2 regions of the Actinotalea sp. JY-7876 genome follow, and region 1 is predicted to be linked to the other one. Evidence: riboswitches for the same ligand, from Rfam matches in the RefSeq annotation. Region 1 holds a riboswitch; the other holds the start of a gene.
What was found. A riboswitch is a leader RNA that binds a small molecule or an ion and turns the genes downstream of it on or off. The one in region 1 is predicted to bind thiamine pyrophosphate.
Positions count from the first base shown of each region.

Region 2: linked by a shared signal. The riboswitch ahead of H2O74_RS04350 (YkoF family thiamine/hydroxymethylpyrimidine-binding protein) and the one ahead of H2O74_RS15560 (thiamine ABC transporter substrate binding subunit) in region 1 are both predicted to bind thiamine pyrophosphate.

Region 1 is NZ_CP059493.1:3,360,659-3,367,180, reverse strand. It holds gene H2O74_RS15595 (Na+/H+ antiporter subunit E) at 1-91, shown strand, start outside; gene H2O74_RS15590 (monovalent cation/H+ antiporter complex subunit F) at 88-477, shown strand; gene mnhG (monovalent cation/H(+) antiporter subunit G) at 474-884, shown strand; gene H2O74_RS15580 (DUF4235 domain-containing protein) at 874-1,122, opposite strand; gene H2O74_RS15575 (sodium:proton antiporter) at 1,234-2,526, opposite strand; gene H2O74_RS15570 (hypothetical protein) at 2,531-2,968, opposite strand; gene H2O74_RS15565 (hypothetical protein) at 3,102-3,557, opposite strand; TPP riboswitch at 3,694-3,814, shown strand; gene H2O74_RS15560 (thiamine ABC transporter substrate binding subunit) at 3,892-4,974, shown strand; gene H2O74_RS15555 (iron ABC transporter permease) at 4,971-6,522, shown strand, end outside.
Region 2 is NZ_CP059493.1:908,657-915,178, reverse strand. It holds gene H2O74_RS04365 (energy-coupling factor transporter transmembrane protein EcfT) at 1-132, opposite strand, end outside; gene H2O74_RS04360 (ABC transporter ATP-binding protein) at 129-1,604, opposite strand; gene H2O74_RS04355 (ECF transporter S component) at 1,601-2,236, opposite strand; gene H2O74_RS04350 (YkoF family thiamine/hydroxymethylpyrimidine-binding protein) at 2,233-2,943, opposite strand; TPP riboswitch at 3,014-3,133, opposite strand; gene H2O74_RS04345 (nitrilase-related carbon-nitrogen hydrolase) at 3,196-4,029, opposite strand; gene H2O74_RS04340 (hypothetical protein) at 4,064-4,399, opposite strand; gene mca (mycothiol conjugate amidase Mca) at 4,396-5,256, opposite strand; gene H2O74_RS04330 (DUF4307 domain-containing protein) at 5,460-5,870, shown strand; gene greA (transcription elongation factor GreA) at 6,091-6,522, shown strand, end outside.

The sequences.
Region 1 (6,522 bases):
GGACGAGGAGCTGGCGCAGGTCGGTCTGCGCCGGCGCCCCGAGGACACCCCGGCCGTCGCGTCGGGCGCGTCGAGCGGGGGTGCGCGATGACCGTCGTCGTGCTGGTGTGCGGCGCCCTCCTGGGCTCGGCCGCGGTGCTCGCCCTCATCCGGGCCGAGAAGGGCCCGAGCATGCTCGACCGCACGGTCGCGCTCGACATCCTCACCGGCGCCCTCGTCGGGGGCATCGCGCTCGAGGCGGCGTGGTCGCGGCGGGTCGACACCGTGCCGATCCTCGTCGTGCTGTCGCTGGTCGGGTTCCTCGCCTCGGTCACGGTCGCGCGCTTCGCCGCCGTCGAGACCGAGGGCGAGGGCCGCATCCTCACGCGCGAGGAGCTCGCGGCGCTCGAGAACGAGCGCATCGAGGCCGAGCGTGCGGAACGCGAGAGCAGCGACGAGGAGCACCGCGGCGGCCGCGCGAAGGGGGAGGTGTCATGAGCTGGGAGACCGTGCTCGACGTCGTCGCGTGGCTCTGCCTGCTGGGTGGCTCGCTGCTCGCGTTCTCGGCCGGCGTCGGCGTCGTCCGCTTCCCGGATCTGCTGGCGCGCATGCACACGGCGGCCAAGCCGCAGGTGCTCGGACTCCTGCTGCTCATGCTCGGGCTCGGCCTGCGCCTGCGGACGGGGCACATCATCTGGATGCTCGTGCTGGTCGTGCTGTTCCAGATGCTCACGGCGCCGGTCGCGTCCCACATGCTCTCGCGCGCGGGCTACCGGACCGGCAAGGTGCGCAGCGAGATGCTCGTCGTGGACGAGCTGACGCGTGACATGGAGGCCGCCCAGGCGCAGGCGAGCCGCGAGGAGCAGCAGGACGAGCGCGAGGGCGGCCCCGCAGTCAGCGGATGATCTTGGCGGCGCCGCGCGTCGCGAGCACCCGGGCCAGCGCGACGATGGCCCCCGAGATCGCCGCCGAGGCGAGCACCTCCCCGACGCGTGCGTCGCCCGGGTCCTCCGCCTTGGGCGGCTTGTGGCCGAGCACCTTGTTCCAGCTCCGGTCGATGAGCTGGTTCGCCAGCCACGCCGCGCCCAGCGCGAACCCGAGGCCGACGGCCTTGGCGACCCACGACTCCTTCTTGGACTCCACGGTTCCTCCTGATGATCGTCCTGTCGAGAGGCTAGTGCCGCACGGGTCGCCGCGCGCCCGCTGGTGCGGGGCGTCCGCCTCACCCCAGCCGGAACCCGCGGATCGACACAGTCAGACGGCCGTGTGCGCCGGGTCCTCGTCCGTGCCCGCCGCGCGCCGCTCGCGCGCGCGGTCCAGGCGGGCCATGACGGGCGTCGCCGCGACGCCGTGGAGCAGGATCGAGCCGACCACGACGAGCGCGACGACGGCCCAGATGCGCTGCGGGTCGGCGAAGTCCCCGTGCTCCAGCGCGTACGCCACGTAGAAGAGCGAGCCGACGCCGCGCACGCCGAAGAAGGCGATCACCCGGCGCTCCCGGCGGCCCGTGCGTCCGCCCGCGAGGCCGATCATCCCGGTGAGGGGACGGACCACGAGGAGGAACAGCGCGGCGAAGGCGACGTCGGCCCACCCGATCCCGGCGAGCAGCCCGCGTGCCACGGCGCCGCCGAGCATGACGATCACCACCACGGTGAGCAGGCGCTCGACCTGCTCCACGAAGGAGTGCAGGACCGCGTGGTACTCGTCGTGGCGCTCGACGTCGCGCAAGGCGACGGCGCAGACGAAGACGGCGACGAAGCCGTAGCCCTCCGCGAGCTCGACCGCGCCGTAGGCGAGGAACGTCGCGGCCAGCGCGACGAAGCCCTGCGCGTGCTCGCTCAGGTGTCGCCGTCGGGCGAAGTCGGAGAAGAAGAGCCGGCCCAGGAGCCGGCCCACGACCGCGCCGCCCAGCACGCCGACGGCGATGCGCCAGCCGACGTCGACGACCAGCCACTCGCCGGCCCAGCCGTCGAGCGCCGGTCCGGCCACGCTGATCGCGATGGCCGCGTACGTGAAGGGGAAGGCGAGCCCGTCGTTGAGGCCGGCCTCGGCCGTCAGGGCGAACCGGGCCTCGTCGTCGTCCTGCCCCGGCTGGGCCGTCGGCTCGTTGACCTGCACCTCGCTCGCGAGGACGGGATCTGTCGGTGCGACGGCGGCCGCGACGAGCACGGCCGCGGCGAGCCCGAGCCCGAGCAGCCACGACCCGAGCACCACGGCCGCGATGATCGACAGCGGCATGGTGATGCCGAGGAGCCGCCACGTGGTGGCCCACGGGCGCAGCCCGACGCTGCGGTTGATCGCCAGCCCTGCGCCCATGAGGGACACGACGACGCAGATCTCGGTGAGGTGGAGCGCGACGACGTGGTGCTCGACCGGATCCGGGTCGGGCAGGCCGGGCAGCAGCGTGAAGGCCAGGATGCTGGCGCCCAGGAAGACGGCTGGCATCGACAGCGGCGCGCGGTGCAGCGCCCGGGGCAGTACGGCGGCGGCGAGGGTCGCGACGCCGATGACGGCGAAGACGGCCCCGCTGCCGTCGAACTGGATCACCGCATCACGTCGGCTCGAGCCAGAGGTAGACGTTCTGGCCGGACTCGTGCGCGGCAGCGACCAGGCCCGTGATGGAGCGCACCAGCGGCTGCAGGTCCTCGCCCGCCGCGTCCATCTCCTCCGACGCCGCCCACGCCTGCGCGACCTCCCCGGGCGCGTCGGCGTCCTCGGGCGCGTCGAGCTGCGCCAGCACCTCGCACAGGAACGGCGGCAGCCGGAAGAGGAGCTCGTGGTCGAGGTCCACCTCGGCCACCTCGAGGTCCCCGCTGCCGAAGCGGACGGCCTTCGCGGCGATCTCGCCGAGCACCTCGAGGTCGACGGGCGTCAGCGAGACGTCCAGCGCCGACGTCGCGTCGTCGAGGTCGTCCCCGGCGTCGAGCGCGTCGGCGCGGGCGATCGCCTCGGCGTGGGTCCCTGCGAAGAGCTGTGAGACGAGCGACATGGCCGTCCTCCCGGGGTGCTGCTGGGCCGTGTCGCGAGCGTAACCAGCAGCCGCCCGCGTGTCCCGGCGTACGTCAGCGGGCGGGTCCGGTCACGTCCTCGCGGTCGACGAGCAGCGCGTCCGCGGCCGCCGCTCAGGGGCGGGCGGAGCCCTGGATCGCGTCGACGATGCTCTTCGCCGCCCCGCGCTTGACGCCGACGTTGAGGCGCACGAGCGAGGCGCCGTCGGCCGGGTCCACCAGCGAGATCTCGTTGAGCACCATCGAGCGCCACCGGACCTCCAGCGCGGCGCGGGGCGCGGCGAAGATCGTCTCGCCGATGCCCGCGCCCATGGCCGTGCGCGCGATGAGCAGCACCCGCTCGGTCGTGCCCACGAACCACGCGGCGGGCGGGACGACGGCGACCATCAGGCCCACCGATCCGCCCGTCGCGGCCAGGGTCGCCATCGACGCCGCGGCGCCCGCGAGCGTCTTCGCCGAGAAGTCCCGCTTCGTGCCGCCCTTGACCTGGACCGTCGTCACGGCGAGCACGCGCTCTCCCTCGACCAGCTGCGCCTGGACGTGCTCGAGGAGGTCGGACTTGGCGGACATGGCGGCTCCTGCCGGACGGCTCGTCGGACGGCGCCAGCGTAGGGGCGGGCGGCGGGCCCCAGCAGGACCATGAGGGTGATCGGCGCCGTGTCGACGTCGCACGAACCGGCCGCGGACCTGCGGCGGTAGAGTCGGCTCCGAACGACAGGGGAGCGTCGCCCGGGCCACCGGGCGCAGGACGCTGAGAGTGCGGGTGACCGCAGACCCTCGAACCTGATCCGGGTGATGCCGGCGTAGGGAGTCGGGAACGTCTCAGACGTCGTCCACGTCGGCGCGGCACGATGCCGCGGCCGCCGCGGATGGCGTCCCCCTCCTGCTACCACGAGGAGGAGCCATGGCGAGGATCGCCACCCACCACCGCACGCGACGGCTCGCGCCGTACGCGGCCCTCGCCGTGCTGCCGCTCGCGGCGTGCTCCGCGATCGGCGCCGACCCGGAGCCCGCGGCGTCCGGCGACGGCGCCGGCACGGTCGTGCTCGTCACGCACGACTCGTTCGCGCTGTCCGACGACGTCGTCGCGGCCTTCGAGGCGGAGACCGGCCTCACGCTCGAGACCCGCGCGCCCGGCGACGGCGGCGCGCTCGTCAACCAGCTGATCCTCACCAAGGACGCCCCGCTGGGCGACGTCGTCTACGGCATCGACACTACCTTCGCGAGCCGCGCGATCGCCGAGGGCGTGCTCGAGCCCTACGAGTCGCCGGCGGCCGGCGCGGACGTGGCCGCGCACGCGGTCGACGACGGCCACCACCTGACGGCGGTCGACGTGGGCGACGTGTGCGTCAACGTCGACCACGAGTGGTTCGCCGAGGCGGGCGTCCCCGAGCCGACGACGCTGGCCGACCTGACCGATCCCGCCTACCGGGACCTGCTCGTCGTGACGAACCCGGCGACGTCGTCGCCGGGTCTGGCGTTCCTGCTGGCCACCGTCGCGGAGCTCGGCGAGGACGGCTGGGAGCAGTACTGGACGGCGCTGCGGGACAACGGCGTCAAGGTCGTCTCCGGCTGGTCGGACGCGTACTACGTCGACTTCTCGGGCCCGTCGAGCGAGGGGGAGCGCCCCCTCGTGCTCAGCTACGCCTCGTCGCCGCCCTCGGAGGTCGCCGAGGGCGCGACGCAGGCGCCCACCGGCGCGCTGCTCGACACCTGCTTCCGCCAGGTCGAGTACGCGGGGGTCCTGGCCGGGGCCGCCAACCCCGACGGCGCCCGCCAGGTCGTCGACTGGCTGCTGAGCCAGGACGTCCAGGCGGACCTGCCCGGCAGCATGTACGTCTACCCCGTGGACACGTCGGTGCCGCTGCCGGACGCCTGGGCCCAGCACGCACCGCTGCCGGCCGAGCCCCTGACACTGGACCCCGCGCTCATCAGCGAGCACCGCGACGCCTGGATCGAGCGCTGGACGGAGATCGTGATCGGGTGAGCGCCACCCTGCCGGCCGAGCCCGCCACGCCCCCGCGCGCGCTCGTCGCGCCGGGGGCCTGGCCGGTCGCGCGCCGGTGGGTCGGCTGGGGGCTGGCGGCGGGCCTGCCGCTGCTGTTCCTCGGCGTGTTCTTCGCGTACCCCGTCCTCGCGCTGCTGCGGCTGGGCTTCGTCGGCGACACCGGCGGGCCGGACCTGTCCGGCGTCGCCGACGTGCTCGGCCGCGCCCGGACGTGGCGGATCATCGGCACGACGCTGGGCCAGTCCGTGGTCGGCACGGCGCTGTCCCTGGTGCTCGGCCTACCCGTGGCCTTCCTGCTGCACCGGCGCGAGTTCCGCGGGCGCCGGGCCCTGCGCGCGTTCGTCGTCGTGCCGTTCGTGCTGCCCACCGTGGTCGTGGGCGTGGCGTTCCGCTCCGTCCTGGCCGACTCCGGACCGCTGGGGTTCCTCGGCATCGACGGGACGTTCGCGGGCGTCGTCGCGGCGCTCGTGTTCTTCAACCTGGCCGTCGTGGTGCGCACGGTCGGCGGATTCTGGGCCGGGCTGGACCCGCGCGCCGAGCAGGCCGCGCGCGCGCTCGGCGCCTCGCCCTGGCGGGCGTTCCGGCACGTCACGCTGCCCGCGCTCACGCCCGCGATCGCGTCGGCCGCGGCGATCGTCTTCCTCTTCTGCGCGACGGCGTTCGGCGTCGTCCTCGTGCTCGGCGGGACCGGCTACGGCACCGTGGAGACGGAGATCTGGGTCCAGACGACGCAGTTCCTGGACCTGCGCGCGGCGGCGGTGCTCTCGGTCGTCCAGATCGCCGTCGTCGCGGGGTGCCTGCTGCTCGCCGGCCGCGCCCGGAGCAGCCGCGAGCGCGCCCTGCAGCTCCTGCCCGACGCCGGCCCGCCGCGGCTCGCGCTGCGCGGCCCCGCCCGGCGCCGGGGCGACGTCCTCGCGGTCGCCGTGACGGCCGTCGTCGTCGGCGTGCTGCTCGTGCTGCCGCTCGCCACGGTGGTCGTGCGCTCGCTGCGCACGCCGACGGGGTGGGGCCTGGGCAACTACGTCGCCCTCGGCACGACGGGCGGCGCCAACGCGCTCAGCGTGACGGTGTGGGAGGCGGCGCTGACGTCGGTCCGGATCGCCGTGGACGCGACGGTGATCGCCGTCGTCGTCGGTGGGCTCGTCGCGCTGGTCGCCTCGCGCCGGCCCCGCGCGCCCGGCGCCCGGCGCGCGGTGCGGGTCCTGGACGCGCTGTTCATGCTGCCGCTCGGCGTCTCGGCGGTGACGGTCGGGTTCGGGTTCCTCGTCACCTTCGACCGGCCCTTCGGCCTGGACCTCGACCTGCGCTCGTCCGCGGCGCTCATCCCCGTCGCCCAGGCCGTGGTGGCGACCCCGCTCGTGGTGCGTAGCGTGCTGCCCGTGCTGCGCGCCGTCGACACCCGCCTCCACGAGGCCGCTGGCGTCCTCGGGGCGACGCCCGCGCAGGTGCTGCGGCACGTCGACTGGCCGGTCGCGGCGCGCTCCCTGGGGGTCGCGGTCGGCTTCGCGTTCGCCGTCAGCCTCGGCG
Region 2 (6,522 bases), 1.1 Mb from region 1:
CGCGAGCGGCCGGGCGTCGAAGGTGCGCCCGAGCACCACGGGCAGCGCGACGACCACGCCCAGCAGGACCGTCGGGTCGCAGCCCGCGAGCCAGCCCGCGGGCGCGGCGGGACGTGCCGCGGCCGAGGTCATGCGCCGGCGCCGGCGTGGACGAGGAGCCCGGCACCCGCCAGGAGCGCGTCGTCGTCGAGCAGGTCGGCCGGGCCCGCCGCCACCACGTCGCCGTCGCGCAGCACCACGACCTGGTCGGCGACGCGGCGCGCGAGCGCCAGGTCGTGCGTCGCCAGCACGACGGCGGTCCCGCGCGCGGCCCGCGCGTCGACCAGCGCGACGACGTGTGCGGCCTGGAGGTCGTCCAGGCCGCACGTCGGCTCGTCCAGCAGCAGCACGGGCCGGTCGAGCACGGCCATCGCCGCGATCGTCAGCCGCCGCTGCTGCCCGCCAGAAAGCCGGAACGGGTCGGCGCCGGCGAGGCCGTCCAGCCCGAAGGTGGCCAACGCCTCGCGCACGACGCCGTCCCGGGCCTCGTCCGCGACGGCACGCTCGGCGGACGCGCGACCCGCGAGCCACCCGGCCCGACCCGCGCGCCGGTCCCGGAGGCCGTACGCCACCTCCGCGGCCACCGTCCGGGTGAGCAGCTGGTGCTCGGGCCGCTGGAGCACGAGCGCGGGCGGCGCCGCCCCCGTGCCGACGACGTCGCCGACGCCGGGGAGGAAGCCCGCGAGGCCGAGGAGCAGCGAGGACTTGCCGCTGCCGTTGCAGCCCACGACCGCGGTGACCTGGCCGGCCCGCAGGTCCAGGTCGACGTCCCGCACCACCAGCCGGCCGCCCTGGTGCCAGCCGGCCCCCCGCAGCCGGACGACGGCGGGACCGGGCCGCCCCCGGTCCCGCTCGGTGCGCACCGGCGCGGGCGGCACCGTGTCGCGGACGGCACCGCCCGACCGGACCCGGCCGGACCCGTCGAACCCGACCTCGCGGGTCGGCAGCCACGCCCCCGAGGACCGCCGGTGTGCCGCCAGGAGCGTCGTGCGCCCACCCTGCCGCGCGAGCGCGGCGTGGACGCGCGCGGCCCCGACCGGATCGAGCATCGACGTCGGCTCGTCGAGCAGGAGGAGCCGCGGGTCGCCCGCCAGCACCGCCGCGAGCGCGACCCGCTGCTGCTCTCCCCCGCTCAGGCGCGCCGTGCGGCGTCCCGCGAGGTGCGCGGCCCCGACGTCCTCCAGCGCGCGCCGGACCCGGGCGCGGATCTCGCCGGCCGGGACGCCGCGGTTCTCCAGCGGCAGGGCCACCTCGGCGTCGACGGTCGGCAGGCACGTCCCGGAGGCCGGGTCCTGGCCGAGCCAGCCGACGTCGAGCGCATGCGTGGGGACCGGCGTCGAGCGGGGGTCCCTGCCGAGCACGGCGACGTCGCCGCCGACGCGGGCCGCGACCGCCTGCGGTACGACGCCGGTGAGCACCGCCAGCAGCGTCGACTTGCCGCAGCCCGAGGGCCCCGTCAGCAGGACGCGCTCCCCCGCCTCGACATCGAGGTCAACGCCGTCCAGGCCCGGCCGGGCCCGACCCGGGAACCGCACCCGCACCCCGCGCAGGCGGACGACGCTCACGCGCGCGCCGGCGCCGCGTCGGCGTCGGCCGCCGGCTCGTCCCAACGGTCCCGACCGGCGGGGAAGTTGTCGAGGACGCCCGTGCGCAGGAGCCCCTCGGCGAGGACCTTGGCGAGGACGCCGGTGAGCAGCAGCCCGCTGAGCAGCTGCAGGACCACGCGCAGGACGAGGTGGTCCTGGTGCCACCAGTCCGCCGTCGTGCCGGCCCACAGGAAGCTCGCCGTCACCGCGGTCAGCCCGGAGGCGAGGAACGTCGGCCACCCGAAGCGTCGGTAGCGCGTCACGGCGAAGGCCAGCTCCGCGCCGCCGCCCTGGACGAGCCCCGCGATGAGCAGGGTCGGGCCGGCCGGGGAGCCGAGGAAGGCGAACTCGACGAACGCGGCGCCGATCTCGGCGGCGATCCCCGCACCCGGACGACGCACGACGAAGACGGCCAGCGGCGCGACGACGATCCAGCCACCCATGAGCGCGTTCTGCGCCAGGTCGCCGAGGGGCCCCATGGCGACCTGCAGGCCGCCCCACGCCTGGACCAGCGCCCAGTACAGGAACCCGAAGACGGCGGCCAGCACGGCGAGCACGACGATGTCCCGCAGCGCCCACGCGGCGCGGCCGGGCGCGGTCCGCGGGCTCACCGGCCGGCCGCCGTCGCGGCGGACGGGCTGCCCAGGCTCACGGTCGCGTGGCTCACGACGTGCCGCACCTCGCCGCCGACGGCGGCCCACGTGTCGACGACGGTCGCCAGCACGTCGGCGAGGTCGCCCTCCAGGCGCGTCACGAAGTGCTCCGGGCGGGCGAGCGTGCCCGCGTCCCCGGCGCGCGCGATCGCCCGCTCGATGGGCCCCATCGCGTCGGGGACCCCCAGCGGGTAGAGCGCCCAGTGGGCCGCCGCGCGCAGGCCGGTGGCCGGCAGGCTCACGGGTGCGACACCGGGCAGGTCACCCGCGACGGCGCACCCGGTCTCGCCGGCGACGCGGTCCAGCTCGCCCGGGCAGCCGCGCGACAGGTGCACCACGGCCACGACGTGGCCGCTCGGCGTCGCCGCCACGGCCGAGGTGAGCACGGCGACGAGGTACCGGGCGAGGTCCTGCTCCGGTCCGCGGACCAGCGTCGAGACGTCGTCGGTGGCGACCTCGAGACCCGGGACCTCGAGCGCCGCCGCCGCGAGCGCGCCGAGGATCGGGGGCACGACGTCGTCGGCCGCGGGCAGGAGCGTGAGGCGCAGGCCCACGCCCGCCCGGACGTGGTCGGGCACGTCGCCGCTCGTCGTCGGTGCCGTGGTCGTCGGTGCGGTGCTCGTCGGTGCGGTGCTCGTCGGTGCGGTGGTCCGGGTGGTCGGCATGGTGCCTCCTGAGTGCGCGCACGGCGCCCCCGGTGAGCGCGCGGCACGGCGTCGCCGGTCGCGACCGCCGCAGCGGCACCTCGCCCATCTCCCTACGCCGGTGCGAACCGGGTCAGGTTCCACGGGTCAGTGGCTCGACCTTGCGGTCCGACCACACTCTCAGCGCGTACGCGCTCCCCGGGGGCTTGTCCCGCCGACCCTCGCCGAGGGGTCGGCGCGTGTCAAGGGTCGGCCCGCGCCGTGGACCGCCGGTCAGTCCCCGGGGACGACGCGGTAGCGCCGGTTCCGCAGCGAGGGGTTGCGCTCCCGCACGCGCGCGACGACGCCGGCGTCGAGCTCGGCGGCGGCGACCTCCGGCCCGTCGTCGGCGTCCCGGCCGCGGTCGTCGGCCGCCACCCGCCCGGGGTCGCCGGCCAGCACGACGCCGTCGGGGTCCACGACCGCCGGCCCGCCGACGACGCCTGGCCCCCGCTGCGTCGCGCCCACGACGTAGGCGGTGTTCTCGATCGCCCGTGCGCGCAGCAACGTGGCCCAGTGGTCGGCCTTGTGCTCCCCGGCGGCCCACGCGGCCGGCACGGCGAGCACCGTCGCGCCCGCGTCCACGAGCAGCCGCGCGCTCTCCGGGAACCGCAGGTCGTAGCACGTGAGGACCCCGACCCGCAGGTCACCGACGGGCACGACGAGCGGCGCCGCAGCCGGGTCGCCCGGCTCGAGCCGCTCGGACTCGCGGTGGCCGAACGCGTCGTAGAGGTGCACCTTGCGGTAGACACCCAGGACCCCGTCCGCGCCCAGCGCCACCACGGCGTTGACGGCACGCTCCGGCCGGGAGCCCGGCAGCACCGTGCCGGCGACGACCACCACCCCGGTGCGCGCCGCGGCGCGCGCCAACCCGGCGACGAAGGGCCCGTCGAGCGGCTCGGCCTGGTCGGACCCCACCCCGCGCGGGTCGAAGGCGACGGCGTACTCGGGCAGCACCACGAGCGCCGCGCCGTCGTCGGCGGCGCGCTCCACGGCCGCCACCGCGGCAGCGGCCGCCGTGGGCCGGTCCGGGTCCGACCGCAACGCGACGGCGTGCACCCGGATCACGGGCGCCTCGGCACGCCGGCGACCGCCACGGGGGTCATCCGCGCGGGCCGCCCGGGTCCGTGCCCTCGGGGGCCTCGGCGTCCCGCGCGGGCCCGCCGGCCGGGCCGTCACCGGCCGCTCGCTCCTCCTCGGCCTCGGTCTCGAGACGTCCCCGGTGCTGCACGCCGCGGATCTTGCGGGTCATGGACAGGAACAGCGGGATGCACGCGACGACCGCGGCCAGGGTGACCAGGAAGCCGAGCACGCCGGGCGTGACGCTGTCCGGGTCCACGCCCTCCTGCAGCTCCGGCTCCGACGACGGCGTCGCCACGACGCTCGCGACCCAGGTGCCGGGGTGCGGTGCGGCCAGGGCGTCGACGTGCGCGCTCATCGCTGCACCTCCGGCTCGATGCCCGCGAACAGGTCGTCCTCCGGCAGCGTCGTGGGCACCCGCGACTCGGCGAGCTCGTACTCCTCGACCGGCCACACGCGGGCCTCGAGGCCACGCGGCACCGCGAAGAAGAAGCCCTCGGGGTCGATCTGCGTCGCGTGCGCGACCAGCGCCGCGTCACGCGCCGGGAAGTAGTCGCTGCACGGCACGCGCGTCGTGACGGGGCGCTCGGGGATCTCGCGCAGCTCGCGGCTCGCGAGCCAGTCCCCGAACGGCGACTCGAGGCCCTCCGCGCGCACGGCGTCGTGGATCGCGCGCATGCGGGCGATCGAGAAGTCGTGGTTGTAGTAGAGCTTGAGCGGCTGCCACGGCTCACCGGAGTCGCGGTAGCGCTCCGGGTCCCCGGCAGCCGCGAAGGCCTCGACCGCGACCCGGTGGCACATGATGTGGTCCGGGTGCGGGTAGCCCCCGCTCGGGTCGTACGTCGTCATCACGTGCGGCCGGAACTCGCGCACCAGGCGCACGAGCGGCTCGGCGGCCTCCTCGAGCGGCACGAGCCCGAAGCAGCCGTCCGGCAGCGGTGGCAGCGGGTCGCCCTCGGGCAGGCCCGAGTCCACGAACCCCAGCCACTGCTGACGCACCCCCAGGGCGGCGGCCGCCGCCGCCATCTCGACCTGGCGGACCTCGGCCATCTCCTCGAGCGACGCGTGCACGTGCCCGTAGCGGGGGTTGAGGATGCTGCCGCGCTCGCCGCCCGTGCACGTCGCGACCAGCACGTCGGCGCCCTGCGCGGCGTACATGGCCGTCGTCGCGGCGCCCTTGCTCGACTCGTCGTCCGGGTGCGCGTGCACCGCCATGAGGCGCAGGCCCGCCCGGGGCGCCGCGCCGGAGCCGGCGGGCCCGGGCTCGTCTCCCGCGGCGCTCGTGCCTGGGGCGTGGTTCACGGACGTGCCTCCTCGTTCGGTCGTGCGGGTCCGGTCGCGGTCCGACCAGCCTCTCGCACCGGGGACAATGGTGACGCACGGCGACGACACGTCGCACCACGCCCGACCTCGCCGAGGTGAGCATCACGTCCACGACCGGCACCACGCCCCCCGACGGCCGTTACGGCACGACGCCCGGACCCGGGGCGCGCCGCCTCCAGCGCGCCCTGGTGGTGCTGCTCGGGCTGGGAGCGGTCGCCCTCGCCGTCTGGACCGGGCTCGGCGCGGGCGCCAAGCCCGTGACCTGGAAGGACGTCGGTTTCACGGTCGGCGACGGCGACATCGAGATCGTCTACGACGTCATCCGGCCCGACCCCTCCGTCGAGGTCCGGTGCCGGCTGCACGCCCTGAACCAGCAGCACGCCCAGGTCGGCGTCGTGGTCGTCGACATCGGCCCGGCCGAGGCCCGGACGGTGCGGCTCGCGAGCACCGTGGCGGTGTCCGAGCCCGCGGTGACGGGCGTCGTCGAGAGCTGCTGGACCCCCTGAGCGGCGCTCACGCGCCGCCTTGCTACAATCGTCGTTTCCACGCCCCCATGTCCCGGCGCAGCGTCGCGCACCGTGGCCCTCACGGCGCCGCCGTGAGTCGGCTGGTCGGGACGGGCGCCGGATCCCCGAACGAGCAGATCTGCCGAACGACCACGTCTGCGGCCCCCCGCAGCCTGACCGTGGGCCGCAGGCCCACGCACGCACCACGGAAGGAGCGATCGTGACCGAGACGAGCACGTCCGTCATCTGGCTGACGCAGGAGGCGCACGACCGCCTCGCCGCCGAGCTGGACCGTCTGACGACCACGGGCCGCACGGACATCGCCTCGCGGATCGAGGAGGCGCGCTCCGAGGGCGACCTCAAGGAGAACGGCGGCTACCACGCCGCCCGCGAGGAGCAGGCGAAGCAGGAGGCCCGCATCCGCCAGCTCCAGCAGATGCTGCGCAACGCGCGCGTCGGCGAGGCGCCGCCGGACGACGGCGTCGTCGAGCCGGGCATGGTCGTCGAGGCGACCGTCGCGGGTGAGCGCATGCGCTTCCTCGTGGGCTCGCGCGAGGTCGCCGAGGGCACCGACCTCGACGTCTACAGCGCCGGCTCGCCCCTGGGTGCCGCGATCGTCGGCCGCTCGCGCGGCGAGACGACGTCGTACACG